One region of the Ruegeria sp. O6 genome, then DNA from elsewhere that is predicted to be linked to it. Evidence: riboswitches for the same ligand, from Rfam matches in the RefSeq annotation. Region 1 holds a riboswitch; each other region holds the start of a gene.

Region 1 (7,362 bases):
CGAATGCCGGTCATGATAAAGGCCTGCGCAATCCGGTCGGCCTCGAAGGCGTTTTTTAGGGTGCGCACCATAGCATCTTGACCCACCAGGTCGGCAAAGGTTTCCGGGCGGTATTTGCGGGCGAGAACCTGATAGGCGGGGCTTGGCGTGTCTGTCATGTCTTCTCGCTCGGATTCGGTGCTTCGGCACAGCGTAGTGGCGGCGGCACTCCGCGTCCACTGTGGGGCGTGATGATTTTTTGTTTCGGAAACGGGCTGGTTTCCAACTAAACTGGTCCAGCGGATTTAATGACTCATTTCTTAAAGAGTACCTTGGGGGAGGACGCACTTCATGTCGCAGCTGGTCATTTTTGCTCTGCAGGTCGGAGGCGGAACGCTTGCCCTTACTTCAATGCCCGGGCGTGGCGGGGATTACGTCGGCGATCTGGATATGATTGCGGCTTGGAAACCGGGCCTTGTGATTTCAATGACGACGGATGTTGAAATGCTTCAGGATGGCGCGCAGCACTTTGGCAGCGACATCCAAAGCCGTGCCAGCCGGTGGGTTCACCTGCCGATCGAAGATTTTGGAGCACCGACGCAGGCGGTTCAGAAGGCCTGGCCAGAGGTCAGCGCCACGGCCCGACATGCGCTGTCGGGCGGTGGCCGGGTTCTTGTGCATTGCCGTGGGGGGTGCGGCAGATCCGGGATGATTGTTCTGCGACTGATGGTTGAATGCGGTGAACGCGCCAGCGACGCACTGGACCGCCTGCGGGCCGTGCGCCCCTGCGCTGTCGAAACCGATGCGCAGCTGGCCTGGGCGTCCCGGATCACCCCGGCACAGGTGGAAGTGGGATCAAGCTGACAGCTGCTGGGGTGCGTAGCCGGTTTTCCGGGGCCGGATCGTTGAAACCTCGATCATGGCGCAAGGCGGGTTCGCGACAATGCCCGAGGGCAGCGTGCTGAATGTAGGTCCAAAGATCAAATCGGCATAGGCATCAAGGTCCCGAATTGCCGTATCAGGGTGCGCCCCGCAGAAAACGCGAACGCTGTCGGATCGCGCTCGGATCGTTGCCATGCACCCTTCCGCGCAATGTGACAGCGCGCTGTTGCCTTCAAATTCGAAATCTTCGCTGGTGGCCGAAACCGCCTGCGCCATGGCTTCGGAAATCGAGCGGGCCAGTCGCGCCAAAGCCGGGCAGGTATTGCCCGTCCGCTGGCACACAGTTGCGCTGTATTCGTGTGACTTTGTCTTCCAGATCATCCTGCGCCCTCCGCGCGTGGTGGGCTGGATATTGGGGCAGGTGGGACAGCATCTCGCTGTCAGGACCTGCCCGGACACCCCGCCCGAGTTTCGGTTTCAGTTCCGATGGCAGGTCTCCTGACTTGCGGGTCATTGCTCTGCCGACCTTCCCAGCCCGTGGGCCAGTGGTATTTCGGCATTGCTTACCGCTTACAGTTGCGGGGGCAGTCGCGGACTTGGTTGATATCTGTGTGACCAGACAAACCGCACCGTGTTCCCTTTTCATCCCGACCTCTTGTGGGGGCCGGAAACCATCACACAACCGCTAGCGCCTGATCGCGTTCCGAGTCAAGCCGATCTTTAGGCCGGACGTTTGGTCATGCTGGATGCGGTTTACGTTCCGGCTTAGTTTCGTCGGCATCGAAGGCAGGCAAACCATTGTTTCAGCGAAAGCCGGGGATCATGTTGGATACGGAACAGACGGTGTTGATCGAAGATTTCCGCTTTCCGTCAGGGTCCGTGACCTTGTCGGCACGGCTGTACCGGCCAGTGGGTGAGCCGGAAACCGTTGTCGTACTTAACAGTGCCACGGGTGTGCCGCGTGACTATTATCAACACTTTGCGCGATGGCTGGCTACCGAGCGGGGGATAGCTTGCCTGACCTATGACTATCGGGACTACGGGCTTTCTTTGGTCGGCCGCCTGAAAGACGCAACTGCAACAATGGCGGATTGGGCGTTGATCGACATGCCAGCGGCACGGGCCGAAATGCGCAGGCGGTTTCCAAAGGCGCAGCAGTGGACCATCGGCCATTCCGTCGGTGCGATGCTGGGGCCGGTGCAGCCGGATATCGACCAGATCGACCGAATGATCGGTGTGTGTTCGGGGCTGGTGACTTTGAAAGATCACCCATGGCCCTATCGGGGGTTGGCAGGGCTGTTCTGGTATGGCCATGCACCGCTGATGGTGCGGGCGCTTGGGTATCTGCCCGGCAAAGCGATCGGGTTTGGTTCGGACCTGCCCGCCTCGGTCTACTGGCAATGGCGCAAATGGTGTACAGCTCCTCTTAGCTACATTCCCGAGATCGGGCAGAATTTGCCTGATGCGCATTGGGGCAGTTCTGGAACACCTGTGGATCTGTTCACGTTCGAAGATGACCAGATGGCTCCGCCCGAGGCAGTTTGGCGCCTTGCCGACCTGTACGGCCCCGAGTCCAGACGCCACCTTATGAAGCCTGCTGAATTCGGACTGCCGGAAATAGGCCATATCGGAGCATTTGCCCGTCGCAATGCAGCGGTCTGGCCGCGCCTGATCGCCTGATCAGACGCGACGCAGGTTTTCCTAACACCTTGCAGTTATGGCCGTTTGCGAAGTTTCTTGTCCTGCATGACACCGCGCACCATCTTGCCAAACGCCTTGTCCCGCGCCCGCGATTGCGCAACGGTTTCCGAGTTTCGCTGATCTTCACGCCGCAGCTTGCGCCAACGGTCCAGCCGCGCCGGATCAAGCACGCCTTCGTCGATTGAGTTCTGCACGGCACAGCCGGGCTCGGTCTCGTGCTGACAATCCGAAAAGCGGCAGCTTTGGCTAAGCTCTGTGATGTCCGAGAATACGTCGTCGATCCCGTCCTGAGCGTCCAGCAAGCGCAATGCGCGCATTCCGGGCGTGTCGATCAACCATCCACCGTTTCTCATCGGGTGCAACGCACGCACCGTTGTCGTGTGCCTGCCCCGTGCGTCGTCTTCGCGAATTCCAGACGTGGCGAGGTTTTGATCTGTCATGGTGTTGCTGAGCGTCGTTTTACCCACGCCCGACGACCCGACCAGCGCGCCGGTCTGGCCTTTGGGACACCATGCCAGAACCTTTTCGACATCTGCCGGATCCCGAGCGTTGATCGCCAAAACCGTCAAAAACGGGTCCAGAGATTCCACTTGTCCCGAGAAACTTCCGGGATCATCCGACTGGTCAGCTTTCGTCAGGACAACGACCGGATAACATCCGGCCTGGTGCGCAAGAACCAGATAACGTTCCAGTCGGGGAAGGTTGAAGTCCGCATTGCACGAGCTGACAATGAACAATACATCGACATTGGCCGCAATCAGTTGGGTTGCGGCGCCTGTACCGGCAGCTCTGCGTTGCAGCAGGCTGCGCCGGTCCAGAAGGTGGCGCACGCGGTTTTCGGCGTCTGCAAGGACCCAATCTCCGACGGCATATGAACCGGTCGGATTATCCGGTGTCAGCAAAGGGATTTCACCATCCGGGCTCAGCCCGATCAGACGGTCCCGATGTACCGATGCGATACGAAAGGGCGTGTCAGAAGGAAAAGCCGCGTGTTGCGCGGCAAAGTGAGAGGACCATCCCAGGTCCGAAAGCGTATAGGACATTTATCTGCCTGTTTTCAGAAACAGCAATGCCAACGGATGGCAATCGCGCATCCGCAGGTCGTGTGTTCAGGCAGTCAGGTGATTCCGGTGAATCAGAACCAGTCTGCCCGAAGGGTTTTCAATACAATCATAAAGCCCTCCTGCGGCTATGGTTCACGAAGTGAGAGGTTGGACATCGACCCAAGCGGGGCTCGTTGTGGCTGCTTCCTTCCGGACCTGACCAGGTTGGCGAGGCGCTCGCCCGCGCCAACCTCTCGACTGCGGATATAGGGAAGGCATCGGGAAAAGACAACCCGTCAGAGCGTCAGGCGGATTCGTTCAAATCCCCTGCCATCCGAGCCCAGCAGCACGGGATCGAACCTGCGTAACTCATCCAGATATTTCAGGGCGCCCGGACCTGTTCGAAGAATTGTCGCCACGCCCCGCTGCGGCATCAGCGAGAACGGGTAGGGCTGCGTGGCGATTGGATCGGGCGGAAGGTGCTGCGCCAGGTAATCCTGCACAAGGTCCTTGATGCTCAGCGGTGGCAGGCTGATCAGCTCAGACGTTGTCGCATGCGGAAAATGCCCGCCTCCGCTGGCGCGGTAATTGTTCAGCGCCATAACGAATATCTGCTCCGGTCGAACGGGATGGCCTGCATATGTCAGATCACTGATCCGCCTGTGGTCGGGATGGATCATTTTCCCCTGCGCATCGTATCGCGGCGGCTGCGTGGGGTCGATCTGATAAGACAGTCCAAACACGATGTCGAAATTGTACCCGGCCCGTTCAGGGTTGATCAGTTCGGGTTCGGAACCAGACTTTAACTGGTTGAATACGCTGGCTGACATCTCCAACCAGTCCAGCAGGTGCGCACCGCTGATCCGGATTGCACGCAGCTCGTTTGGAAACACATGCAGATCCGCGACATGGCGTAGACATATCTCTCCGGCGGGTACCTCGGTATAATGGCGGGGTCCTGCGCGCCCGCCGGATTTGGCAGGCGAAACAACCGACAATGTCGGCAGACCCGCCAGGTCTGGTCCCTGCAAAAACGGGCGCAGTGCGGCGGCTTGCGCCGCAGCTACAAGGGTCAGCCCGCGATCCGGCGCACAGCAACTGAAATAGCTGTGCAATGTATCCGGGATATGTGCCACCGGTGCGGCAACGGATTGACGGGTCATACGATGTGCCACCTCACACAAGCCCGCAATTTCACTGTCTTCCCCGACGGCTGTGCCGTTGCTGATAACCGGGCGCAGTTCGACGCAGCAATCCCGGATTTGCACTTTGCCGTCCGGCCCGGCGGTCACGGCCAAATCGATAACCCCCAGGTAAGAGCCCGCTGATCCCGGCATGACAACGGGTGTTCCATGTACCAGCCCCGTCAGGTGATCGACCATCGGGGTATTGGCATGGCCCTCTCCTGGAAGTGTCAGGTGAGTGTGCCCGGCCACAATGGCATCGATGCCTTTGATCGCGGCCAAGGGTATCACGGCGTTTTCCATCCCTGCCACCGGTGCGGTGCCCCCAAGGCCGGAATGAGCAAGCGCCACGATGATATCACACCCCTCGTCGCGCAATGTCTGCGTCAGGGACTTTGCCGCAACCAGGATATCCTCGACGACGATATCGTCATCCAGATTATGTGCCTCCCAACAGGCCGTTTGCGGCGGAAGAACCGAGAAGATGCCGATGCGAACGGGAATGTCTTCACCGTTCAAAGATACAGTGCGGTCCAGAACGGTGTATCGCTGCCAGAGCTGTGGGCCGCGCGTGCGATACAGGTTGCTGCAAACGACCGGACAGGGGGCTTGCGTCAGGATGTTGCCCAATGACACCAGCCCGAACCCGAAATCATGGTTGCCCAGCCCGATCGCGTCATAATCCAGGGCTTCGAACGCCTTCATCATCGGATGGGCAGTGCCACTCTTTGCCGCCCAATCGCCCATTGGGGTTCCCTGCAACGAATCCCCGTTGTCAAACATCAGCACCAGCGCGTCCTTGGCCTCTTGTCGGGCAGCGCGGATCAGGCTGGCAGTGCGCGTTAATCCAACCGTCTGGTCTGGCGTGTCAGTGTAATAGTCAAAACCGGTGAGGTTCATATGCAGGTCGGTTGTGGCCAGAATGCGAATTTTCCCAATGTCACCAATGGGCTGTACCTGCGTCGAGGAGGGGATCTTCACTTTGAGTATTCTGCTATTGAATGTGTGTATTGATTAAATCCATCAAAATTCACTCTAGATGATTTTTCCGAGGCCACCATGCGGCTTTTCAGCGGCAGGGTGGTGGATTTTCTATCCCTGAATAGCCATTGCAACACGGGCTGAGACGTGGCAGCCCTGTGCGCAAGACCAAAAGGAAATCCAATGAAAAACGCAGAGCAGGTAACCTTCGGGGGTTCGGGCCTTGATCGGGCGGCGCAGTATCGCGGAGATGCGGACAAGCTGGCCGAGGCGATGCACAACCCGGCCGCCCGCTGTGTCTTGCTGTGGCGTGGAAAACTGCTGGTACAGGGTGAGGGGCTGGACCAGCTTGCCATGATCCCGATGACGCACTCGCTGATCAGCAATGGTCCCGGTGGCGTCATTGAATCCCCGGTGTTTTTGGGTCTGAGCGCTGACAGCGCCCCCGTGTTTGCCGTTGATTTTTCCGCATGGACAGCCGAGGGGCTGGATCTGACCAGTCTGGGCGCCTTCGTGGACAAGTCCGAACAACAACACCCGGATTTACCGCAAGGCCACGTGTTTGCCGAACTGCGCCGGATCATGACACGGCTGTCGGCGCGCGACGCGGAACTGGCGGCAACGTCAAAGGCAATAATCGGCTGGCATGAAACGCATCGCTACTGTGCCCGATGTGGTGCCGCCAGCGAGGTGTCGCAGGGGGGATGGCAGCGCAGTTGCCCGTCCTGTGGCGGGCAGCACTTTCCGCGCACCGATCCGGTTGTGATCATGTTGATCACGCATGGTGACAGCGTGCTGATGGGCCGGTCTCCGGGCTGGCCTGACGGGATGTTCTCCTTGCTGGCGGGATTTGTTGAGCCCGGCGAAACGCTTGAGGCAGCAGTGCGCCGCGAAGTGATGGAAGAGGCGGGCGTGCCGGTGGGTGCGGTTTCGTACCTGTCCAGCCAGCCCTGGCCGTTCCCGGCCTCATTGATGTTTGGATGTGCGGGTGAGGCGCTGTCACGCGACATCGTGATCGATCCGGTCGAAATAGAAGAGGCGATGTGGGTCAGCAAATCCGAAATGATGCAGGCCTTTGCTGGGGATCATCCCCGGTTGTTACCAGCGCGCAAGGGGGCAATCGCTCATTTTCTGCTTCAGAACTGGCTTGCAGATACTCTGGACTGAGGAAACATTGGCTCAGCAATAAAACAGCAAAGGTCATTATGCAGTTTTCAGCGCGAGAAGATATCGAGGCCCCCATCCAATCGGTATTCGACATGGTGTCGGATTTCGAAAGATTCGAGCGTATGGCAATGCGCCGTGGCATCGATGTGCGCCGTTTGGGCGGTGGCGCGGCGGTGACGGCCGGAACCGAATGGAATACGGAGTTCAAACTGCGCGGAAAGCCGCGTCAGATGTCGGTGGTGATGACGGATTTCGACAGGCCTTCGCAAATGCGATTTGACGCTGCCAGCAAGGGTATCACCGGGTTCACGACCGTGGATTTTCTGGCCCTGTCCCCGCGCCGGACGCGCCTGAGCGTTGAAATGTCACTCGCCGCCAGGTCCCTGCCGGCACGGTTGCTGTTGCAATCCATGAAGCTGGGGCAG
Region 2 (7,362 bases), on a different contig from region 1:
AGCAGATCAGTTTCCGTCAGATCCTGGAGGTGAACAAAACTGTCGGCCTTGGCGACACGATCCGTGATCCCCGCTTTGTCCTGCGCGATGTGTTCACCTTCCAACGCGTACGAACTGGCCTCAAGCCATGCCTCCCCGGCTTGGGCGCGCGCCTCGTCCGTATAGGTCTCGGACAGATGGGTCATGTTCAGGCCGTAACTGCCGGGTGCCGGGCCAAACACCCGCGCAGCCGGGGCGTGACCGGCATAGGGGTTCCAGTCAGTCGCTTCGTCACGCTCTGACAATGCCCGAACCGCCTGACCATAAAGGGCTGACAACGTGGGGAACACATCGCGAAACAAGCCCGAAACCCGCAGGGTGACGTCCAGGCGCGGGCGGCTCAGGTCGGTGATGGGCAGCACTTCGATACCCGAAACCCGCTCGGATCCCTTATCCCAAACCGGCTTTACACCCAGCAGGTGCAGGGCCATGGCGAATTCTTCGCCCGCAGTGCGCATGGTGGCCGATCCCCACAGATCGACAATCAGCCCTTTCGGGTAATCGCCTTCCTCCTGCAAGTGCCGCCGTACCAGTTCCTCGGCCAGTTTCACGCCTTGCGTGTAAGCTGCGCGGGTGGGCACAGATCGCGGATCGGTGGTGTAAAGGTTTCGCCCGGTCGGCAGCACGTCAAAGCGGCCCCGATAGGGCGAGCCGGACGGGCCAGCCTCGATCCTCTTGCCGGCCAGCGCATTGATCAGGGCCTTGCGTTCGGCATGGGCGGATGGGGCAGGGTCGAAACTGCCGGTCACATCCGGAACACGCCCATAGACGTGCAGCCCGTCGCCAAACTGGCTTTCTTTGATATCGCAGACAAAGCGGTCGATGCGCGTGATTGCTTCGGCGGTGCTGGTGGCCTGGTTCAGGCCCAGATCGTGCTCCAGCCCAATGGCTTGCGCCTCATCCCGGATATCTTCCTGCAACCGGTCACGGCGTCTGGGGTCAAGGCCGTCTGCGTTTGAGAACTCGTCCAGCAGGGCTTCCAGCCGCACCATCCGGTCAGGCGTTCCGCTTTCTTTCATGGGGGGCGGGATGTGGCCCAGGGTCACGGCGCCGATCCGGCGCTTGGCTTGCGCGGCCTCGCCCGGGTCGTTGACGATGAACGGGTAGATCACCGGCAGGTCACGGATCAGCGCCTCGGGCCAGCAGTCTGCTGATAGGGCGACCGATTTGCCGGGCAGCCATTCCAGTGTGCCATGCGCACCGATATGGATCAGCGCATCCGCGCCAAGACCTTTGCGCAGCCACAAATAGAAGGCCACATAGCTATGGCGCGGGGTACGCGAAAGGTCGTGATAGTCGTCATCACGCAGTTCGGGTGTTCCGCGCTCTGGTTGCAGTGCGACCAGCGCCTTGCCGCGTCGCAAAGCCGTGAAGTGAAACGCGCCCTGAGCGAAAGTTGGGTCTTGCTCAGGATTGCCCCATACGGCGTGCAGATCGGTGCGCAGGGTTTGGGGCAATTCAGCGAGTGCGCTCAGATAATCCTCAAGCGGCCACGATATCCGGGCGTCCAAGAGTGCGTCGGCAACCGGATCGCCAGCCGCGATGTCGTAGCCTTCACCGCAAAGATCAGACAGCATCGCCTCAGCCGAGGCCAGCGCGTCGAGACCAACCGCATGGGCCATTTGCCAGTCTTTGCCGGGATATGTGGACAGTACCAACGCGGGGATCTGGTCTGCCTTGGGTTTGTCATTCAGGGCAAGCCAGCCCGATACCCGATCGATGATCGCCTCGATCCGGTCCGACTCGGCCCGATGCGCAAAACGCGAGTATTCCAAATGCGGATCGCGCTTGCCCGGTTCTTTGAAAGAGACAACGCCTGCCGATATTCGCCCGTCCACTTCGGGCAATACCACATGCATGGCGAGGTCGGCGGGTGACAGGCCGCGTTCGGCCTCCGCCCAGGCCTTGCGTCGCGAGGTGGCGAGAGCGACCTGAAACACCGGCACATCCGCTGCGTCCAGAGGCGACGTGCCGGACGCGCCCTTGCCCGAGAATGAAGTGGCGTTGATGATCGCCGACGGTCGCAAGGCGACGACCTGTTCCCTGAGCCAGTCGGCAGCGGCTGGGGTCTTGAGCGACGGGGCAAACAGACCCACCGCCTGAAGCCCGCGGGCGCGCAGGCTGCGGATCAGGGCCGCGACCGGGGCGGTGTCTGCGGATGTCAGATACGCGCGATAAAAGGTGACAAGGATGCGTTTCGTATCGTTCTGGAATGCGGAACCCACCGGGACGACACCCTGATCTGGACACCACGCACCGCATTCGGGCAGGGTTTTCGCGCCCATCACTGGCCCGGCATAAAGCCCTGCTGCCAAGGCCATCTGGGCCAATGCGGCCTGCGCGGCGACTTCGCCGCCGGTGTCACACAGATGTGCCAGCCGCCGCAGGGTCGAGAGGGGCAGGGTCGAATACTCATCCAACCGAGTGTCTTCACGCCCATCCGCCGGTAAAACGGCTAACGCGATGCCTTTGGCTTGCGCCAGTGCCAGAACCTGTTGCAGCCCGTAAGACCAATAGGGCACGCCACCTATCAGACGGATCAGGATGCCCTTTGCGCCCTCAAGTGTCTGTTCGACATAGGTATCGACGGACAGAGGGTGCTTCAGCGCCGCAAGATTGGCCAGCCGCATCGTGGGCATCCGCCCCTCAGGCCCGCCGCCGCGATGCCAGCCCGCCGCGAAAGCGCCCAGGTCACTGTCGGAAAAGGACAGCACAACCAGATCACCCGGGCTTTGGCCCAGATCGGTTGGGGTCTCGGTTTCCTCGAGCCCGTGGCTTTCGCGAAAGACGACGTGCATGACTTACTCGGCAACCTCGGTCACACCCACGAGGATATCACGGATTTCGGCTTCTTTGATGTCGTCATGCTCGGCAATCACGACCAGGCGCGAGCGGCGCTCTTCACCGGGCTCCCACGGGCGGTCGTATTGGTGACGAACCCGCGCGCCGACAGCCTGAACCAGCAGGCGCATCGGTTTGCCAGCGACGGCGGCATAGCCTTTGACGCGCAGGATATTCAGCTCAGTCGCAAGACGTTCGATTCTGGCTACCAGTTCCGCAGGGTCGGTCTGTTCCGGCAACTCGACGATGATGCTTTCGAAATCGTCATGCTCATGATCGTGATGGCCATCGTGATGTGACGGGCGGGCGTCCATGTCATCTTCGGCGGCAGCCTCAAGGCCAAGCACGACACGTACGTCGACGACACCCTCGGCGACCTCGACAACGGGAAGCGGCCGCGGTGCCTCGGCGGCGATGATCTGTTTGGCTTTCGCGACACCTTCGGGACCTGCTAGATCGGGCTTGGTCAGCAGGATGATATCCGCGCACGAGATTTGATCTTCGAACACCTCGGACAAGGGTGTTTCGTGATCGATCGAGTCATCAGCCAGCCGTTGGGCATCCACCGCTTCAACGTTCGGAGCAAAGCGACCGGCGGCCACAGCCTCGGCATCGGCCAGCGCAATCACGCCATCAACGGTGATTTTCGAACGGATATCAGGCCAATCAAATGCTTTCAGCAGCGGTTTGGGTAGTGCAAGGCCGGATGTTTCGATCAGGATGTGATCCGGGCGCGGTTCCAGCGCCATCAGCGCCTCGATGGTCGGGATGAAGTCATCGGCCACGGTGCAGCAAATGCAGCCGTTTGCCAGTTCCATGATGTTTTCCGCAGGGCAATCCGGTATCGCGCAGGATTTCAGAATGTCGCCATCAACACCCACATCGCCAAACTCGTTAACAACAATCGCAAGACGCTTTCCCTGCGGGTTCTGCATCAGATGGCGCACCAGCGTGGTTTTGCCCGAGCCCAGAAAGCCGGTGATCACGGTGACGGGAAGTTTTTCTAGGTTCGACATGATCTCAGCCTCCAATCGGGGGAATGCGCGAGGCGCAGTTTTTGCGGAAATGTTCAGGACGGTCGCGCCACTTCACCAGACCATCGTCTGTGGCCAGATACTTGGTCACACCATCGATGATGACATCGACGTGATCGACTTCGTTCAGGTTCTCGTAAACAAAGGTCCAGCGATCCGGCCCGCCCCGAAGAACGATGGAACAGCCCTGATCGCAGTTCGAAAGGCATTCGACAGGTTTCAGAATGATGCCATCTGGCAGGGCAGCCTGTTCCAAGGCCTTGTGCAACAATGTGCCGGGACGCTCAGCATCATCCTCGAAGGGCAGACCCCGGCGGCAAGTCGTGCAGACCAGTAATTCTACCGGTGCGGTCTCGGTCATGTCTCTCATCCCCCCAAATCCTCTTCGCGGGGGACGGGGTTTCATGCGGGCACCACGTCTGCACATGGACCCGACACCGGAACACCCCGCCCGGTTTCAACTTCGGGTGTTGGCAGGTCTCCCGGCTTGCGGATGCCAGAGCGGTTGCTCTGTCGGATGTCCCGCCTTCCCGGCACAGGCCAGTGGCATTGGGCATCCTCTCCGGTCACGGTCGCGGGGGCGGCTGCGTTTGGCGGATGAACCGTTGACGCATTCCCTTTTCATCGGCTGTTGCCGACACCAACGTCCGGGACATGCGGCACCGCCGACCCGCTTGTCAAGCGGTTCGCGCGCAACAAATAAGCCAAGGTGAAAAAAGCGACCTGTAGGCGTCGTTCGGCGGCATGAAGTGCGTGTTCGGTATGTGGTCGCATGACGGGAAAACGACGAACTTGGAGATGCGTCATATGAAAGTGGGATTTATCGGTCTGGGTAACGTTGGCGGCAAGCTTTCGGGATCCCTTTTGCGCAATGGCATTGACCTGACTGTGCATGACCTGAACGCAGATCTGGTGGCCGAATTTGTCGCCAAAGGCGCAAAGGCGGCAGAAGGGCCCGCCCAGCTGATGCGCGATTGCGATGCGGTGATCACCTGTCTGCCGTCTCCGGCAGCATCGGACGCAGTCATGAAGGAGATGTTGCCCGAAGTGGGCCCCGGCAAGATCTGGATGGAGATGTCGACCACAGACGAAGCCGAAGTCAAACGCCTCGGTGCCGAAGTCATTTCACGCGGCGGTGCAGCTGTGGATTGCCCGGTTTCTGGCGGGTGCCACCGTGCCGCGACGGGCAATATCTCGATCTTTGCGGGCTGTGACCGGGAAACGTTTGAACGAATTCTGCCGTTCCTGACGACAATGGGCCGCCGGGTTTTGCACACCGGCGAGCTGGGCTCGGCCTCGGTGCTGAAAGTGATGACCAACTATCTTGCCACTGCCAACCTGATTACCTGCGCCGAAGCACTGGTTACAGCAAAGGCTGCGGGGATGGATCTGAACACGACCTATGAGGCGATCAAAATCTCGTCCGGCACATCCTTCGTGCACGAAACCGAAAGTCAGGTCATCCTGAACGGGTCGCGCGATATTTCCTTCACCATGGATCTGGTGAAGAAGGATATCGGTTTGTTTCAGGAGGTCGCCGACCGCGCCGGGGTGCCGCTGGAAATAAACCCGGTGATGATCAACATCTTTAACGATGGTATCGCACGATATGGCGAACGCGAGCTTTCACCAAATATTATCAAACGGCTGGAAGAGGCAACCGGCCTGGATATCACCGCCCCGGGCTTTCCAGCCGAAATGACGGATGATGAACCGGAAGAGCCGGGATACGAGGTTGTGCCACAAGGGCGCGCCTGAGGGTAGGGCAAACACCAGACTACATCGCGCCCCGTGAACGAGCAGGGGTAGGCAGGTGTTCCGAAAAAACACGCCATATCTGGCCCGCAGTTCGACAGAATCGCGGGCCATGAACGTCTGAAAATACCAAGCGTCACACGCGCATACTGCGGGGCCAAGTCAGCGATTTGGATGTAGTTGGAGGCGAGTACCGGAATCGAACCGGTGTACACGGATTTGCAATCCGCTGCGTCACCACTCCGCCAACTCGCCTTTTCAAGTAAAATCAAATACTTGCTGTGGTGTGACTGGGTTTTTAACAGCTTTCCTCTGGGGCGTCCAGTGGATTGCGCGCGAAATTGCCGGCAAGATCGAAATTTGCCGAAGTCCACGCCCAAGGAGTTGATCAAGATTCAGGTTGCGGCAACAGGGGCGTTGCTGGAAGGTTCAGGATATGGCACAAGCCGGACATCTTTGGGAATGAGACGAGATATCCAATGACTGACTTCGCAGCCCGGCGCCGCACAATGGTTGATACACAGATCCGCCCCTCTGACGTCACCAAGTTCCCGATCATTGAGGCGATGCTGAGTGTTCCGCGGGAAAGCTTCGTGCCCGATTCTCAACGCGAGGCGGCCTATGTGGACGGCCTGATTGATCTGGGGGACGGGCGCAGCATGTTGGAGCCGCGGACCCTGGCTAAAATGCTGGACGCGCTGAACATATCCAAGGATGAGATGGTCCTCGATATCGCTCCGGCAATGGGGTATTCCACGGCTGTCACCGCGCGGATGGCTGAGTTGGTTGTGGGTGTTGAATGCGACGAAACCCTTGCAGCCGAGGCGCAAAACCTCTTGGCCGAAGCTGACGTGCACAACGCCATCATCCACGTTGGCGCGCTGGAACAGGGTGTGGCGGAACACGGCCCCTATGATGCGATCATGGTGCAGGGCGGTGTCGAGCAGGTGCCCGATGCCCTGTTGGATCAGCTCAAGGACCACGGTCGGATCGTGTGTCTGTTTGTCAAGGGCAACCTGGGTACCGTGCGGATCGGTCGAAAAACCGGTGGTCGCGTCAGTTGGCGTGATGTGTTCAATGCCAATGCGCCGGTTCTGGAAGGTTTTTCGGCAGAGTGTGCATTTTCGCTATAGTCCGCCGATAGATTTTTCTATCACCTTGATTAGTTGAAAAGAAGGCCGCAAACTGCCTGCAGGGCAGTGTAATTTCGTTTGAGAGGATTTTGGTATGCGTGGTTCGGCGACAGGTAAGCTGGTCAGGGCGTTTGCTGTGACCGCAGGACTTGCCATGAGCGTGATGCCAGGGCGTGCAGCGTGGGCAGACAACATAACGGATGCGTTCATCGGCGCGTATAACACCAGTGGTTTGCTTGAGCAGAACCGGGCGTTGCTGCGCGCGGCGGATGAAGATGTGGCCATTGCGCTTTCCGCGTTGCGGCCAATCATCAACTGGACCGTGCAGGTCAGCCAGGATTACACCCGGTCGCGGGTCAATAACGTCGTGACGACAAACGAACCGTCGCGGTTCTTTTCGGGCCTGACGCTGAGCCAGCTTTTGTATGATGGCGGCGCGTCTGTACTGGGCAAGCAGTCGGCGCAGGAAACGGTGCTGTCTACCCGGCAAACCCTGATTGATATTGAACAACAGGTTCTTATTCGCGCAGCAAATGCCTATCTGGGCGTCCTGTTGCAGG
Region 3 (7,362 bases), on a different contig from region 1:
CTGCCACATGCCAAGGGTGACGATGAAAGGTGGCAGCTTGATGCGACTGACCAGAAACCCGTTCAAGGCCCCGATTGCCGAGCCAACAGCAAGGCCGCACACAATCGCAACCGAAGGAGGCATTCCATAGCGGAAAGTGAATTGCCCCATCACAACCGACGACATCACCATGATGGCCCCAACACTCAGGTCGATGCCTGCGGTCAGGATCACAAGGCTCTGCGCCGCGGCAACGATCCCGACGATCTGAACCTGTTGCAAGATCAATGTCAGCGCAAAGGGCGAAAAGAACTTGGGGCCCAGCAAGACACCAAAGATGACGATGGCAGCGACAAGGACAATCAGCGGGACCAGCGACGGGTTCACATGCAGAAAATGCTGAACAGTTCCGACAAATCCGCGTTGGTGATCGTCAAATTCGGCAACTTGCTCTGGGCTGCCCTTTGCGGCGGTTTCGAAATCGTCGGCTTGTCGTGAAGAATCGGACATGGAACTTCCCCCAAAGCGTCAGGTTTATGACGACTTTAGCAAGGTTTCGGGCGTGTGGGTGGTTTTGATAAGTGGAAGGCCGCGCAGCGGCCTTCCACACGTTCAGCTTAACCCCAGCAGAGGTCCATGCCTTCCTGAACCGAGATGGACTCGACGCCGTCGGCGGCCTTATCCGTCACAAGCGCCACGCCAGTGTCAAAAAAGTCCTTACCGGGTGTGTTCTCGGGTTTCGTCCCTTCGTCCGCCCATTTCTTGACAGCCTCAACGCCCAGCGATGCCATCAGCAGCGGGTATTGCTGGGATGTTGCGCCGATGACCCCGTCCGCCACGTTCTGCACGCCGGGGCAGCCGCCATCGACGGAAACGATCAGCACGTCATTTTCGCGCCCGATAGCCTTGAGCGCCTCGTAAGCACCCGCTGCCGCCGGTTCGTTGATGGTATGCACCACGTTGATCATCGGGTCTTTGGCCAGCAGGTTCTCCATCGCGCGGCGGCCGCCTTCTTCGTTGCCAGCGGTGACATCGCTGCCAACAAGACGCGGGTCGTCTTCATCGCCAATCACGTTCGGATCGGCCAGATCAACACCGAACCCCTGCAGGAACCCCTGATTGCGAAGCACATCCACAGTGGGCTGGCTGACCGCAAGGTCCAACGTGGCGATTTTGGCGTCGTTTGCCGCATCTCCCAGAGTGGCTTTTGCCCATTGTCCGATCAGAAGCCCCGCAAGGAAATTGTCGGTGGCAAAGGTCGCGTCGGCCGAGTCGATGGGCTCAAGCGGGGTGTCCAGCGCAATCACCAGCAGCCCGGCATCGCGGGCCTGCTGCACCGCCGGAACGATGGACGACGTATCCGACGCGGTCAGCAGGATACCCTTTGCGCCATCCAGAATGCAGGTTTCGATGGCCTGAACCTGAGTTTCGTGGTCGCCGTCGACTTTGCCGGCAAAGGCCTTCAGCGTCATGCCAAGCTCTTCGGCTTTAGCGGTCGCACCCTCTCTCATTTTGACAAAGAAAGGGTTGGTATCCGTCTTGGTGATCAGGCAAACGGTTTCACCTTCGGCCATTGCACTGCTTGCCATGGCCGTAACCGCCAGCGCCGTAGCGCCTGCAAGTTTCGCAAGTTTCATCGGTAGTCCTCCCAGTTTTCCCAATGCCCGTCCGGGCATACGTCTGATCAGGCGAAAACCGGCCCGATCGAACGTGAAAACCATCACAAGATTCGAATTTCGAGTCAATAAATAAATCACTCTTAATTATTATTGACAGAAAGGAAGGGTTTCAACATTGTCGTCATGAAGGGGATGGCCGTGTCTGCAATGAACTCTTTGGACAATACCACTGGCGTACGCGAGCCAGATATGCGCGGCACCAACCAAAGTGGAATGCGGGCCCGAAATGAACGGCTTGTCCTGTCACTGGTCCGGCGCCATCAGGCCCTCGCAAAATCTGAAATCGCGCGGATGACCGGGCTGTCGGCGCAGACGGTCTCGGTCATCATGCGCCAGTTGGAAACCGATGGGCTGCTTCTGCGGGGCGAACCGATCCGGGGAAAAGTCGGACAGCCCTCGGTTCCCATGCGCCTGAACCCGGATGGCGCTTATTTCTTTGGGCTCAAAGTCGGGCGGCGCAGTACCGAATTGGTGCTGACGGATTTCCTTGGCAATGTCAGGCACCGTGAGCGGCGGACTTATGATTTTCCGACACCCGAGGCGACATTGAGCTTTTCCAAAGAAAGCCTCGACAAAGTGATGGCGTCACTGTCGCCCGAGGCGCGCAGCCGGATCGCGGGTCTTGGGATTGCGATGCCGTTCTACCTTTGGGACTGGGCGCAGACATTGCAGGTTCCGCAGGAGAAAATGGATCCGTGGCGTGACGCGGACCTGAAAGGCGCGCTGGCCGCAAGCTATGACTTGCCGGTATTCCTGCAGAACGACGCAACGGCCGCCTGCGGTGCCGAGCTGGTCTTTGGCCCTGCGGAAGGTCCACGAGATTTCCTGTATTTCTATGTCGGCTTCTTCATCGGGGGTGGAGTGGTTCTGAACGGCTCCATCTTTTCGGGGCGGGGAAATGCCGGTGCGCTTGGTCCATTGCCTGTGCCGGACGACGCAGGCGGAGTAAAACCATTGATAGATGTCGCCAGTCTTTATGTGCTGGAGCGCGCAGTTGGTGGGAATGCCGAAACAGCCGGCTCAATCTGGGAAACGACACAGCATTGGGACATACCGGAAACCCACCTTGAGAACTGGTTGAAACAGGCGGCGCACGGGATCGCACATGCCATCGTCTCGTCTTGCAGCCTGATCGACTTCGAATCTGTCAAGATTGATGGCTGGATGCCCACAGGCATCAAGGCGCGGCTGGTGGAATTGGTCGAGGTCAAGCTATCAGACATGAACCTGACCGGGCTTGAACGGCCCTTGGTGCAGGTGGGGACGGCAGGCCCGGATGCCCGCTCATTGGGGGCGGCCAGTTTGCCATTGTCGGAAAGATACCTGCTCGAAGGGTAGGTTCATTCCCGAAAAACCCTGACCTGCATCCAAAGCGGATCCGTCGGAAAAAGGGCATCGCCCGCTAAACTTTTTGACAGCCAGCGCAATTGATCGTTGACGGATGCCGAAGAAGTCTGGCAAGCCGCTCGGCATGTCCGGTTCCGGGGCGTGCTCTGGAATCAATAGGGAATGCGGTGCGGGCTTTGGCCCAATTCCGCAACTGCACCCGCAACTGTAAGCGGCGAGCAGGGCTGAAGTGCCACTGGTGTTAATCCGGGAAGGCCAGCCCAACGCTTTGACCCGCAAGTCAGGATACCTGCCGGACATGTGCCTTTGACAAGGGCACTCCTAATCGGCGACGGGATGTGCGTCGGAGCAGGATGCTTGAAAAAGCAGCTTAGCTTGGACATCCCCGCAGTCAAAACGCATCTCGTACCGGGGTTGGTACGATGGGACAAGGACGACTATTGATGACCAAGCTGCTTTCCGCAGCCGCTGTGGCGATAGCGCTTCCAGCGATGGCAAATGCTCATTTCCTGCTGGAATACACCGCTGACACCATGATCGACGCACCGGGGAATGTTCCGGTCAAGCTGATCTTTTGGCATCCGTTCTCGAACGGGCACGTTATGGATCTGGACAAGCCGCAGGAATTCTACGTGATCCACAACGGTCAGAAAACCGACCTGCTGGATACCCTGGAACCCGTGCGTTTCACCGGTGGCGAAAACGAAGGCGCGGCATTCAAGGGTTATGTTCCCGTCAAACGGTCGGGCGACTATGTGCTGGTGACTGTTCCCCAGCCCTATTACGAGGAATCCGAGAATATCTATATCCAGCAGATTGCCAAGGCATTCCTGAACCGCAACGAACTGCCGACCGACTGGATGAACCCGGTGGGCTTGCCGGTTGAGATCATCCCGCTCAACAAACCAACCAACATCATCGCGGGTTCGACGTTTACAGGTCGGGTTATGGCCGAAGGCCAACCGGTTGCGGGTGCCGAGATCGAGATCGAGTACATGGCCGCAGAACCGGACATGGAAAGCGCGGCCGCTTCCGCCCCGTCGGTCTCGCCGATGCCGGGTGGTGCATTGGTCGCAATTTCGGATGATAACGGGTATTTCACGTTCGGCGTTCCAAAAGCCGGATATTGGGGATTTGCCGCACTCGGCGCCGGTCCCGTGACCGAACACAACGGCAAAGAACTCAGCCAGGACGCGGTGATCTGGATCCGCGCCTGGGATTTGGAGTAACCGTAGATGCACATCGTTGACGGAGCCTTGTCCAACCCTGTCGTGATCGGCGGTGCAGTCGCTGCTGCGGGTGGAATTGCCATGGGCCTCAGGTCGCTGGATCTTGATCGCATCCCCACTGCGGGAGTGCTGTCTGCCAGCTTTTTCGTGGCATCGCTGATTCATGTGCCGATTGGCCCTTCGTCAGTGCATCTGATCCTCAACGGAATGGCCGGGCTTTTGTTGGGCTGGGCCGCATTCCCGGCCCTGTTCGTCGGGCTTTTGCTGCAGGCCGTCTTCTTTGGCTTTGGCGGGTTGACGGTATTGGGGATCAACACCCTGAACATCGCGTTGCCCGCGGTTTTGGCCGGGCTGATCTTTGGCCGCCTGATCGCCCATGGCTCACCTCTGCAAGGTGCGATATGGGGCGGGGTCGGCGGTGCCTTTGCCATCGCCGCTACAACCGGCATGGTTGCGTTTTCACTGGCCTTGTCCGGGGATGCATTCCTGCCAGCGGCCAAGCTTGTTTTCTTTGCACATATTCCTGTCATGGCGATTGAGGCGATCCTGACCGGGTTCGCGGTTTTGCTGGCGCGCAAGGTCAAGCCCGAGCTGTTTGTCAAAGGAGCGGCCGCGTGAGGTACCTGGCGATCATTCTGGCGCTGTGCTGCGCACCCGCACCTGCCTTGGCGCATAAGGTCATAGCCGGAGTGTTTGAATCCGGTGACGCCATCGAAGGCGAAATCGGCTTTTCCAATGGTGACATGGCAAGCGGGGCCGAGGTCATCGTCAACGGCCCGGACGGAGCCGAGCTGGGCCGTATCGTAACAGATGCAGACGGGTTCTTTATCTACACGCCAAACGCGCCGGTGGCCCATACTTTCTTTGCAAACCTTGGTGCCGGGCATGTGGCCGAGGTCACCATGCCCGCTGCGGATGTCGCCCGGATCATGGGCGTTGAAGCGGAACCCGACACCGCGCCGACAAACGCACCTGCCCAGACAGCGGCGGTGCTCAGCGATGAACAACAACAGGTCATTGCCAGGGCCGTGCGGGATGAGCTGCGCCCGCTGCGTCGGGAAATAGCGGCTTACCGCGAACAAAATGACCTGCAAACTGTTCTGGGTGGGATCGGATATATCGTCGGTCTGTTTGGTCTGGGCTTTTACTTTGCGGCACGCCGCAAGCTGGCGGCCTGATGGCGCACGTTCTGGGGCAACAGGAAAGCACGCTGATCAAAGCGGGCGCGCAGCGGCGCGGCGCGATCAACCCGCTTGATCCAAGGATGCGGATCGTCATGGCGGTTGTCTTCGCGGTGGTGACTGTCGCGGTGTCCTCGCTGACAGCGCTGTGCGCGGCTTTGGCGGTGTCCCTTTCGCTTCTTGCCGCGTCGCGTCTGCCCTGGCGGAAAACGTTGAAACGCATGGCCATGATGGATGGGTTCATCCTTTTCATGCTGGTGCTGTTGCCATTCTCCATGCCCGGCGACCCGATGTTCACGCTCTGGGGGTTTCCCGCAAGCTGGCAGGGTTTCTGGAAAGCGGTCGAGATCGCCTTGACGGCCAACGCGGTCATCCTGTCCCTGATGGTGCTGGTCGGCACGATGGAGCCGGTCACGCTTGGCCACGCCCTGCACCGCCTGCGCTGCCCCGAAAAGCTGGTTCACCTTCTGATGTTCACCATCCGCTATATCGAGGTTCTGCGGGAAGAATACCTGCGCCTGCGCGCGGCCATGAAGGTACGCGGTTTTCGCCCGGCAACAAACTGGCACACCTATCGTAGTTTTGGCTATCTCGTGGGCATGATGCTGGTGCGCGCGATCGAAAGATCCGAACGCATACTTGATGCGATGAAATGCCGGGGGTTTTCAGGCCGTATGCTGCTGCTTCAGGACTTTGCCCTGACCCGAAGGGACATCGTTTTTGCCGCAGGTCTTGGTGCCCTTTGCGCGGGTCTGATCATACTGGATTTGGCATGACACTGATTGCGCTTGAAGATATCTGCTTTGCCTACCCTGGTCAGCCACCCGTTCTGGACGGTGCCAGCCTCAGCCTGTCCGCCGGTCAACGCCTGTCGCTGACGGGTCCGAACGGGGCGGGAAAATCGACCTTGCTGCGCATCACGCTTGGCTTGCAGCGCCCACGGTCCGGCACGGTCACGATCTTTGGTCAGCAAAGGGTGCAAGAGGCCGATTTTCACGACGTACGCCGCCGGGTGGGGCTTGTGTTTCAGGATGCGGATGATCAACTGTTCTGCCCGACCGTCGCCGAGGATATCGCCTTTGGCCCGCTCAACCTGGGCAGAACGCGCGACGAAGCGCTTGCTATCGTTGAAAACGTATTGAGTGATCTGGACCTGATGCATCTGAAGAACCGCATCACCCACAAATTGTCAGGGGGTGAAAAACGGCTGGTTACGCTGGCGACCGTTCTGGCGATGGAGCCCGAGGTTCTGCTGCTTGATGAACCCACCAACGCGCTGGACCCACGGAACGAGGCCCGGCTGCTGGAAATCCTCCGGGAATTGCCGCAAGCGATCCTTCTTGTCAGCCATTCCCCGGCCTTCCGTGCTGAACTGGCACCGGATGCGCTGGATTTGCGAGACGGAAAACTGGTTGCTGTCTGACAGGACCAATCCGGGTTCAGCCCTGCCGCTTCCGGCTCATAAGCCCATATCTGACCGCCCATGCCCGAAACGACAGGCGTCTGCGCCGGTCCTGTTTCACCGGGTGTTTTGATTGCGCGCCACCTTTTCGGTTGAACTCGAAAACGTCGATGATGCGCTCGGCGCAACCGCAGGCTTCGCCCATGCCAACTTTGGCAAAGTAGAATTTTTCGAAACGTTCCGGGTTTTGCATAGCGCCCCTCCTGTTCAAGCGTAACCCCAAAAACCAAGTGCCGCCAAATCACATTGTTGCGGTCGCAGAGGGGGTCCTATGGCGCGGCAAAGGTGCTTCCCGTCCAGACATTGTCCAGTTGATTGAAAACCGGCGAGGTGATGAGCATCTCGGCAGGGTACAGCAATTGCAGCTCATCCGCGAACCGCGTGACGCCGGGTACAAGCCCGGTGATGTTCTGCCACGCGGCCCAGCTGCCGGGATCGGACAGGCTGGTGGGATTGCCGGGATCAGCCGCCTGGTGCCAACCGGC
Region 4 (7,362 bases), on a different contig from region 1:
CTCGTAGGCGCGGTATTCGGCACAGACCGGTTCACGTTCGATCACCTGGTAGAGCGCCAAATCCACCCCTGCAAGAACGCCGGGATTTCCTGGGGCATTGCGAACAGTTCGCACGATATCCGCAGCGATCTCACCTCCGTAAAAACCGGCAGCGCCATCGCTGGCCAGCACGCGCAATGTTTCGGCATAATCCGGGTTCATCAACCGCTGGCCCTGCTGCAACGGCTGACCGTCAGGCAGGAAATATGCGGCTGTTTCGGGAAAGCGCGACAGGCGGTCAGCATCGTTTTCTACAAGGCTGGCCAGACGCGGGGAAACAAGAAACCCTTCATCCGCCAATCGGATACCGTCGGCAAACAGTCCGGGCCAAGACGCGCGCCCCCATCTTCGATGCGCCTCTTCCAGCAGTGCAGGCGTACCCGGTGTACCCACCGACAATCCGCCCACCACCGCATCGAAGAATTTCAGCGGCTCGCCGTTTTCATCCTGAAACAGCGTCGGGGTAGCGGCAAGGGGTGCCGTTTCGCGCCCGTCCAGTGTTGTCATCTGCCCGCTGGCCGCGTCGTACCAAACCAGAAACGCTCCCCCGCCCAGACCAGAAGATTGCGGCTCGACCAGCCCCAGCACGACCTGCACAGCAACCATCGCATCCGCGGCAGACCCGCCCGCGCGCAGCACTTTGGCCCCTGCCTCGACCGCCAGCGGATTGGCCGCAGCTATCATCCAGTTTTCGGATGTGACCGGAACGCCCTCAAGCTTGGCTTCGAGGGCCGCAATAACCTCGTCGGTCATCGCCTGAACCTGCCCTTCTGTCGCGGCTTCGGGTGCAACGGCATCGGCTGTTTCCTGCGCGAACCCCGGTGTCGAAATAGCAAGTGCGGTAGTAAGCAGCAGTGCTGAAACGTGTCTCATCTGTTCTAACCCTCCAATACAATCTTTATTTTCAATCCTGTAAGGATTTTGCCCCCTCTGCAACGATCAGGCATGGCAGCGTGTTATCACAGCGAAGTTTCGCCATTTCCCCTATGGTTCGGTTTCTTCGGCGCGACGATCCTGATCATAGCGGGTTGTCTCGGCAAATTCGGGTAGCAACGCCTCGCGTCGTTTGGTCCAGCATTCATATGTCGGTATGAATTGGTCAGGCGCGTCAAGACAGCCCAGATGCACTTCGACTTCGGCACCGCTTCGGGCAAATACCGGAGATCCGCAATCAGGGCAAAAGTACCGGTCGGAATAACCTTTCACATTTCCGGTGATCTTAACCGCATCCGCCGGAAAAATAGCCGCCGCATAAAACAACGCGCCGTGGTGTTTGCGGCAGTCCAGACAATGGCAAATCCCGACGCGAAGAGGACAACCCGAAGCCGTGACGCGCAGTTTTCCACAACGGCATCCCCCTTCAAACACGTCCATCCATGATCCTTTCCGACGCGTCAGAGCATCGCAGGCACAACCTGATCCGGTGGGCGGTGGCCATCTTCGAAGGTTTTGATGTTGATGATGACTTTTTCACCCATCTCAACCCGGCCCTCCAGCGTGGCCGACCCCATATGCGGCAGTAGAACCACGTTCGGCAACTGCCGCAAGCGCGGGTTCACACCGGTTCCCTGTTCGTAGACATCCAGCCCCGCGCCCGCAATTTCCCCCGCACGGATCATCCGGGTCAAAGCGTTCTCGTCAATAACCTCACCCCGCGAAGTATTCACGATCACTGCCGAGGGTTTCATCAGCTTTAGGCGGCGCGCGTTCATCAGGTGGAAGGTAGACGGTGTCGATGGGCAGTTGATAGATATCACATCCATACGCGCCACCATCTGATCCAGGCTTTCCCAATAGGTCGCCTCTAGTTCTTGCTCAATCTCTGGGCGCAATCTGCGGCGGTTGTGATAATGGATCTGCATACCAAACGCCTTGGCGCGGCGGGCCACAGCCTGTCCGATCCGGCCCATGCCCAGAATACCCAAACGCCGCCCGCCAATGCGACCACCCAGAAACGCGGTGGGGGCCCACCCGGTCCAGTCGCCTTGCTGCATGACGCTCAACCCTTCGGGAATGCGCCGTGTGACAGCGAGAATCAGGGCCATGGTCATATCTGCCGTGTCGTCGGTCAGCACACCGGGCGTGTTGGACACCAATATGCCGCGCTGCCGCGCCGTCGCCACATCGATATTGTCGACACCGGCCCCGTAATTGGCGATCAGCCGCAGTTTTTCACCTGCCTGACCCAATAGCCCGCCATCAATGGTATCGGTCACCGTAGGCACCAGAACATCGGCATCCTGCACCGCTGCTACTAATTCTTCACGCGTCATTGGGGTGTCGTCGTCGCGCAGGCGCACGTCAAACAATTCGCTTAACCGGGTTTCTACTGCCTCAGGCAACCGTCGCGTAACGACAACACTTAAACGTTCTCTTGGCACCTCGGCTCTCCCACTGCTTTGCAAACGGACGCGCGCCATGGCATCGTGGCGCAGGATAAGGCGGGGCACAAGAACCCCAATGGCATTGTGTCGACCTTTTTTCAAAACCGGATCAACAGGCATAAGAGCGGGCAGTCAGTGAGTGGTATTCGACCGGTAAAACGCCGATCTCTGGCGGTAGTTTCCGTATTTCTGGTCATGTTCGGTGTCTGTGCCGCACATGCCGAAGTCAAACGCGGATCGGTCACCAACCTGCCCCTGCCCCGATATGTGTCGATGAAGGCAGCCGAAGGGAACGTGCGGCGCGGACCATCCCTAACCCACCGAATCGATTGGGTATTCAAAAGGCGTGGCATGCCGCTGCAGGTCACTGCCGAATACGGCAACTGGCGCAAGGTCCAAGACCGCGACGGCGCGGGTGGCTGGGTTCACTATGCCTTGTTGTCTGGCGTCCGAACGGTGCTGATCGAATCCGAGATGCTGCCTGTTTATGCCCGCCCCGACCCGACCTCGCCCGTGAATGCCCATTTCGAGACCGGAGTGGTGGCGCGCCTTGGAGCCTGTTCGCTGGACTGGTGCAGGATCACCGCCGGCGGATACCGTGGCTGGACACTGAAATCGAACCTTTGGGGCGTCGATTCTTCCGAAATTCGGGAATAGGCGAAAGACAATTTCCGGTATCCGCGGTTGCGCATCGCCCCGAAAAAGCGCGACAAGCTGTTTGAGTTACCGGCCCAATCGCCGCTTAACTCGACCTAAACGGAGGACCCTATGCGCGCAGTCACCTATTCAGCCTTCGGAGACGCTGTCGATGTCTTGCGCATACAGGATATTCCCCCAGTTCCGCCTGGACCGGGTGAAGTCACGGTCGAGTTGTCTTATTCCGGCGTAAATCCCTCGGACGTCAAGGCCCGCGCGGGAACCCGACCGGGTGTCACAGAACCTCCGTTTCCGCTGATCGTTCCGCACAGCGACGGGGCTGGAGTCATCACAGCGGTTGGCGATGGCGTACCCGCGACGCGGATTGGTCAGCGCGTGTGGATTTGGAACGGGCAATGGCAACGCGCGTTCGGTACAGCTGCCAGCCACATCACCCTGCCTGAATCTCAGGCTGTAGAACTGCCCGAGACGGTGTCACTTGAAACCGGAGCGATTCTTGGAATTCCGGGCCTTACCGCAAGCCACGCAGTGTTCTCGGGCGGCACGCCGCGCGGGCAAACCATTTTGATCCATGGTGGGGCGGGTACTGTCGGGTATCTGGCTGTCCAGCTTGCCAAATGGGCCGGAGCCAATGTGATCGCAACGGCCAGCACCCGCAGCTTTGACCGGGTCAAGGCAGCCGGTGCAGATGTCGTTCTCGACTACTCCGGTGAACACCTTTCGGATCAGATTCTCGACGCAAATGATGGACGTACAATTGGTCGAATCGTCGATGTCGAATTTGGACAGAACCTTGACACCAACATTGCCGTCATCGCCGAGAACGGCCGTATCAACGCATATGGATCTGCCCGGAATATGACACCTGTCTTTCCCTTTGGACCCATGATGTTCAAGGCCGTGACACTCGAGGCAGTCCTGATCTACCTGCTGCCCGCAGATTTGCGCGCCGCCGCAATAGAGACTCTACACAAGGCACTGGCTGATGGCGCATTGATCTGCCCCGTACATAAGGTCTTTACACTGGAAGAATGCGCTGCCGCCCATGCGATGGTACAGGAAGGCAACCGTACCGGAGCGGTGTTGATCGACACCAAATGAGGGGCCTTCAAAAAAAATTTACGGCGCTCGCTTTTTTTGCAAAACGCTCTTGAACCCTGCCATCAACAATCGTAGATAGCCGCTCACCGTTGGGGTGTAGCCAAGTGGTAAGGCAGCGGTTTTTGGTACCGTGTATCGTAGGTTCGAATCCTACCACCCCAGCCATGATTTTCCCTAATATCACACACTATGAATCTGGGTCCGGATTTTGGCGCGTTCTCAGCGGCTTTTCTGATATCAGCGCCATGTTGAGACGCGCAGGTGCATGCTCTTGCGAGAAAATAGGAAAGACCCCGGAGTTTTTTCTTGCCGCAGGGTAAGTGTTAAGGTACCCGCGTTTTACCGGTCCCGATGTGGCTAAGAGGGAATCCGAGGTGCCTTTTGGTGCCAACCGGAACTGCCCCCGCAACTGTAGGCGGCGAGCGCTGTCCATTTCCGTCACTGGGCCATTTTGGTCTGGGAAGACAGGACAGACAAAGACCCGTCAGTCAGGAGACCTGCCGGTATGAAACCGAAACACGCCGGGCGGGGTTGTCCGGGGAGGTTGCCGAAGAAACGCGCCGGGCGGTCTATTTTCTACCCTGCGCTCACGGCAGGCAGTAAAGCGCCTGTTGCTTCGGTAAATGCCCATTCACCCGTTCTCTGGTCATTGACACATGGAGATCGATTGTCATGTTTCTACGCACTGGCCTGTTTGGCCTTTCCTTGCTGGCTACCAGCGCTGCCGCCGAAGGAAACTTTCCCCTTTCTATCGAAAACTGCGGTCACTCGGTCACGTTTGACGCGCCAGTGACGTCGTCAGTCACGGTCGGCCAGGCCGCGACCGAGGTGCTTTATGCGCTGGGTCTGGGCGAGCAGGTTCTTGGAACTTCGGTCTGGTTCAACGAGGTGCTGCCTGAATATGCCGAGGTGAATGCCAAGGTAGAGCGTCTGGCGGACAATGATCCCAGCTTTGAAAGCGTTGTTGCCAAGCGGCCGGGACTGGTCGCAGCGCAATATGAATGGCATGTCGGACCCGAGGGCATCGTCGCCACGCGTGAGCAATTTCACGAACTGGGCATTCCAACGTACGTAATGCCTGCAGATTGCATCGGCAAAGACAATACGGTCGGCGGCGATGGCACCCGCCTGCAAGCGTTCTCGACCGATACGCTGTATCAGGGTATCGAAGAACTGGCGGCAGCCTTTGATGTATCCGAACGCGGCACGGACCTGGTTGCCGAGTACAAGGCCCGCGAAGCCGCAGCCGTCGCCAAGGCGCAAACCGTGAAGCTGGACGATGTGTCAGCCGTATTCTGGTTTTCCTCTCCCGAAATGGAAAGCGACCCGTTTGTGGCCGGACAGAAAGGCGCACCGGGATACATGATGAGTAAATTGGGTATCCGCAACGTCGTCGAGACGGATGAAGAATGGCCAACAGTGGGCTGGGAAACCATTGCCAAAGCCAATCCGACGGTGATTGTTATCGCCAAGATGGACCGCCGTCGCTTTGCTGCGGACGACTACCTGAAAAAGCTGGAGTTCCTGCGCACTGATCTGGTGACCAGCCAGATGGATGCGGTCAAAAATGACCGGATCGTCATTATGGATGCGCAGGCCATGGACGCCACCATCCGCGCAATCCCGGCGCTGGAGGATCTGGCCGAGAAGCTGGATACCATCGGAAACAACCTGTGAACGAGGTCGCCGCAATTTTACGGCAGGGTTTCAAGGCTGCGTGCCTTACCGTGCCATTGTTGATTGCGGCGGTTCTTGCGGGCGCGATGATCGGGGAAACCTCTCTGTCGCCCGATTTGGTTCTCTCCGTTCTGGCCAACAAGCTGGCCGGAGTGGACTTTCCTGTAGACCCAATTGATCAGGGTATTATCTGGAGCTACCGGATTCCTCGCGCTCTGGTCGCTGCGTCCTGCGGTGCCGGTCTGGCTGTCGCAGGGGTCGTGTTGCAGGCTTTGCTGCGCAACCCGTTGGCCGACCCTTACATTTTGGGCATTTCTGCCGGGGCCTCGACGGGTGCCGTGGCTGTAACCATCGCTGGTTTGGGTGGGGGGGCCTTGTCGCTGTCTTTTGGCGCGTTCAATGGCGCGCTTTTGGCTTTTGGTTTTGTCGCGTTGCTGGCCCGAGCCGCTGGCGCAGGGGGCGGACGGGCTGCGACGGCACAGATCGTCCTGGCGGGAATTGCCGGGTCTCAGTTGTTCAATGCGCTGACGGCCTTCATCATCGCCAAATCCGCCAATGCCGATCAGGCGCGCGGGATCATGTTCTGGCTGATGGGAAACCTCAGCGGCGTGCGCTGGCCGGATGTGTATCTGGCCATTCCGGTGGCCCTTGTCGGTTGGCTCATTTGCCGCTTTCACGCCAGAGCACTGGACGCCTTTATTTTCGGCTCTGATTCAGCGGCCTCGCTGGGCATATCGGTACGTCGGGTGCAGGCAACCCTGATCTTTGCGACCGCACTTACAACAGCTGTCATGGTTTCTATCGTCGGATCCATTGGCTTTGTCGGGCTGGTCATCCCTCATGCTGCCCGGTTCCTTGTGGGACCGGGGCATCGCAGGCTTATCCCAACCGCCGCCTTGATCGGAGCGGTCTTCCTGATCGGCGCAGATATCGTGTCGCGCATCATCATCCCGGGTCAGGTTCTGCCGATTGGGGTGGTCACCGCCCTGATCGGTGCGCCTGCCTTTGCCGTAATTCTGGTGCGCGGCCAGAGGAGCGCCCGATGAAGATCGAGGCGAAAAACCTGACATATTCCGTTCGCGGCAAGACTTTGCTGTCAGACGTATCCTTTGTCGTGGAGCCCGGCGAAACACTTGCTTTGGTCGGACCTAACGGTTCAGGGAAATCAACGCTGATGCGCCTGCTGGCGGGGTTGGTACGTCCGGTTTCAGGAAAAGTCGTCATAGCGGGTCATCCCGTTTCGCATTTGTCGCGCAGACAAATTGCCCAACGGATTGCCATCGTTGAACAACAGGCTGATACGGCCGAACGCGTGACTGCACGATCCGTGGTCGAACTGGGCCGCACGCCCTGGCTGTCGGCCTTACGGCCGTGGCGCGCCGAGGACACCTGGCAAGTCGACAAAGCCCTGCAAACCGTGGAAATGGCCGATATGGCACACAGAGAATGGGCGACATTGTCGGGAGGAGAGCGCCAGCGACTGCACATCGCACGCGCTTTGGCT

Evidence for each region. Region 1 has a riboswitch for cobalamin ahead of ACR0DY_RS03240 (hypothetical protein). Riboswitches for the same ligand answer to the same signal wherever they lie in the genome.
Region 2: another riboswitch for cobalamin. It lies ahead of ACR0DY_RS14460 (DUF1636 family protein); the one in region 1 lies ahead of ACR0DY_RS03240 (hypothetical protein).
Region 3: another riboswitch for cobalamin. It lies ahead of ACR0DY_RS19075 (DUF4198 domain-containing protein); the one in region 1 lies ahead of ACR0DY_RS03240 (hypothetical protein).
Region 4: another riboswitch for cobalamin. It lies ahead of ACR0DY_RS10395 (ABC transporter substrate-binding protein); the one in region 1 lies ahead of ACR0DY_RS03240 (hypothetical protein).

What each region holds. Positions count from the first base shown of each region.
Region 1 is NZ_JBQERM010000002.1:9,244-16,605, forward strand. Features, by position in the region: gene ACR0DY_RS03230 (DNA polymerase III subunit gamma/tau) at 1-158, opposite strand, end outside; gene ACR0DY_RS03235 (protein-tyrosine phosphatase family protein) at 331-843, shown strand; gene ACR0DY_RS03240 (hypothetical protein) at 835-1,242, opposite strand; cobalamin riboswitch at 1,333-1,551, opposite strand; gene ACR0DY_RS03245 (alpha/beta hydrolase family protein) at 1,684-2,541, shown strand; gene rsgA (ribosome small subunit-dependent GTPase A) at 2,577-3,605, opposite strand; RNA gene ffs (signal recognition particle sRNA small type) at 3,764-3,862, opposite strand; gene ACR0DY_RS03260 (bifunctional 2',3'-cyclic-nucleotide 2'-phosphodiesterase/3'-nucleotidase) at 3,902-5,770, opposite strand; gene nudC (NAD(+) diphosphatase) at 5,954-6,937, shown strand; gene ACR0DY_RS03270 (SRPBCC family protein) at 6,976-7,362, shown strand, end outside.
Region 2 is NZ_JBQERM010000011.1:66,887-74,248, forward strand. Features, by position in the region: gene cobN (cobaltochelatase subunit CobN) at 1-2,837, opposite strand, end outside; gene cobW (cobalamin biosynthesis protein CobW) at 2,841-3,896, opposite strand; gene ACR0DY_RS14460 (DUF1636 family protein) at 3,901-4,275, opposite strand; cobalamin riboswitch at 4,370-4,574, opposite strand; gene ACR0DY_RS14465 (NAD(P)-dependent oxidoreductase) at 4,677-5,672, shown strand; tRNA gene ACR0DY_RS14470 (tRNA-Cys) at 5,851-5,924, opposite strand; gene ACR0DY_RS14475 (protein-L-isoaspartate O-methyltransferase family protein) at 6,149-6,802, shown strand; gene ACR0DY_RS14480 (TolC family outer membrane protein) at 6,897-7,362, shown strand, end outside.
Region 3 is NZ_JBQERM010000023.1:12,685-20,046, reverse strand. Features, by position in the region: gene ACR0DY_RS19090 (ABC transporter permease) at 1-489, opposite strand, end outside; gene ACR0DY_RS19085 (substrate-binding domain-containing protein) at 597-1,616, opposite strand; gene ACR0DY_RS19080 (ROK family transcriptional regulator) at 1,806-2,996, shown strand; cobalamin riboswitch at 3,118-3,316, shown strand; gene ACR0DY_RS19075 (DUF4198 domain-containing protein) at 3,449-4,234, shown strand; gene cbiM (cobalt transporter CbiM) at 4,241-4,852, shown strand; gene ACR0DY_RS19065 (cobalt ABC transporter permease) at 4,849-5,412, shown strand; gene cbiQ (cobalt ECF transporter T component CbiQ) at 5,412-6,191, shown strand; gene ACR0DY_RS19055 (energy-coupling factor ABC transporter ATP-binding protein) at 6,188-6,838, shown strand; gene ACR0DY_RS19050 (hypothetical protein) at 6,855-7,070, opposite strand; gene ACR0DY_RS19045 (hypothetical protein) at 7,147-7,362, opposite strand, start outside.
Region 4 is NZ_JBQERM010000006.1:162,776-170,137, reverse strand. Features, by position in the region: gene ggt (gamma-glutamyltransferase) at 1-912, opposite strand, end outside; gene ACR0DY_RS10420 (GFA family protein) at 1,024-1,413, opposite strand; gene ACR0DY_RS10415 (2-hydroxyacid dehydrogenase) at 1,434-2,420, opposite strand; gene ACR0DY_RS10410 (SH3 domain-containing protein) at 2,619-3,080, shown strand; gene ACR0DY_RS10405 (NADPH:quinone reductase) at 3,192-4,181, shown strand; tRNA gene ACR0DY_RS10400 (tRNA-Gln) at 4,272-4,346, shown strand; cobalamin riboswitch at 4,508-4,700, shown strand; gene ACR0DY_RS10395 (ABC transporter substrate-binding protein) at 4,854-5,858, shown strand; gene ACR0DY_RS10390 (FecCD family ABC transporter permease) at 5,873-6,904, shown strand; partial or broken gene ACR0DY_RS10385 (ABC transporter ATP-binding protein) at 6,901-7,362, shown strand, end outside.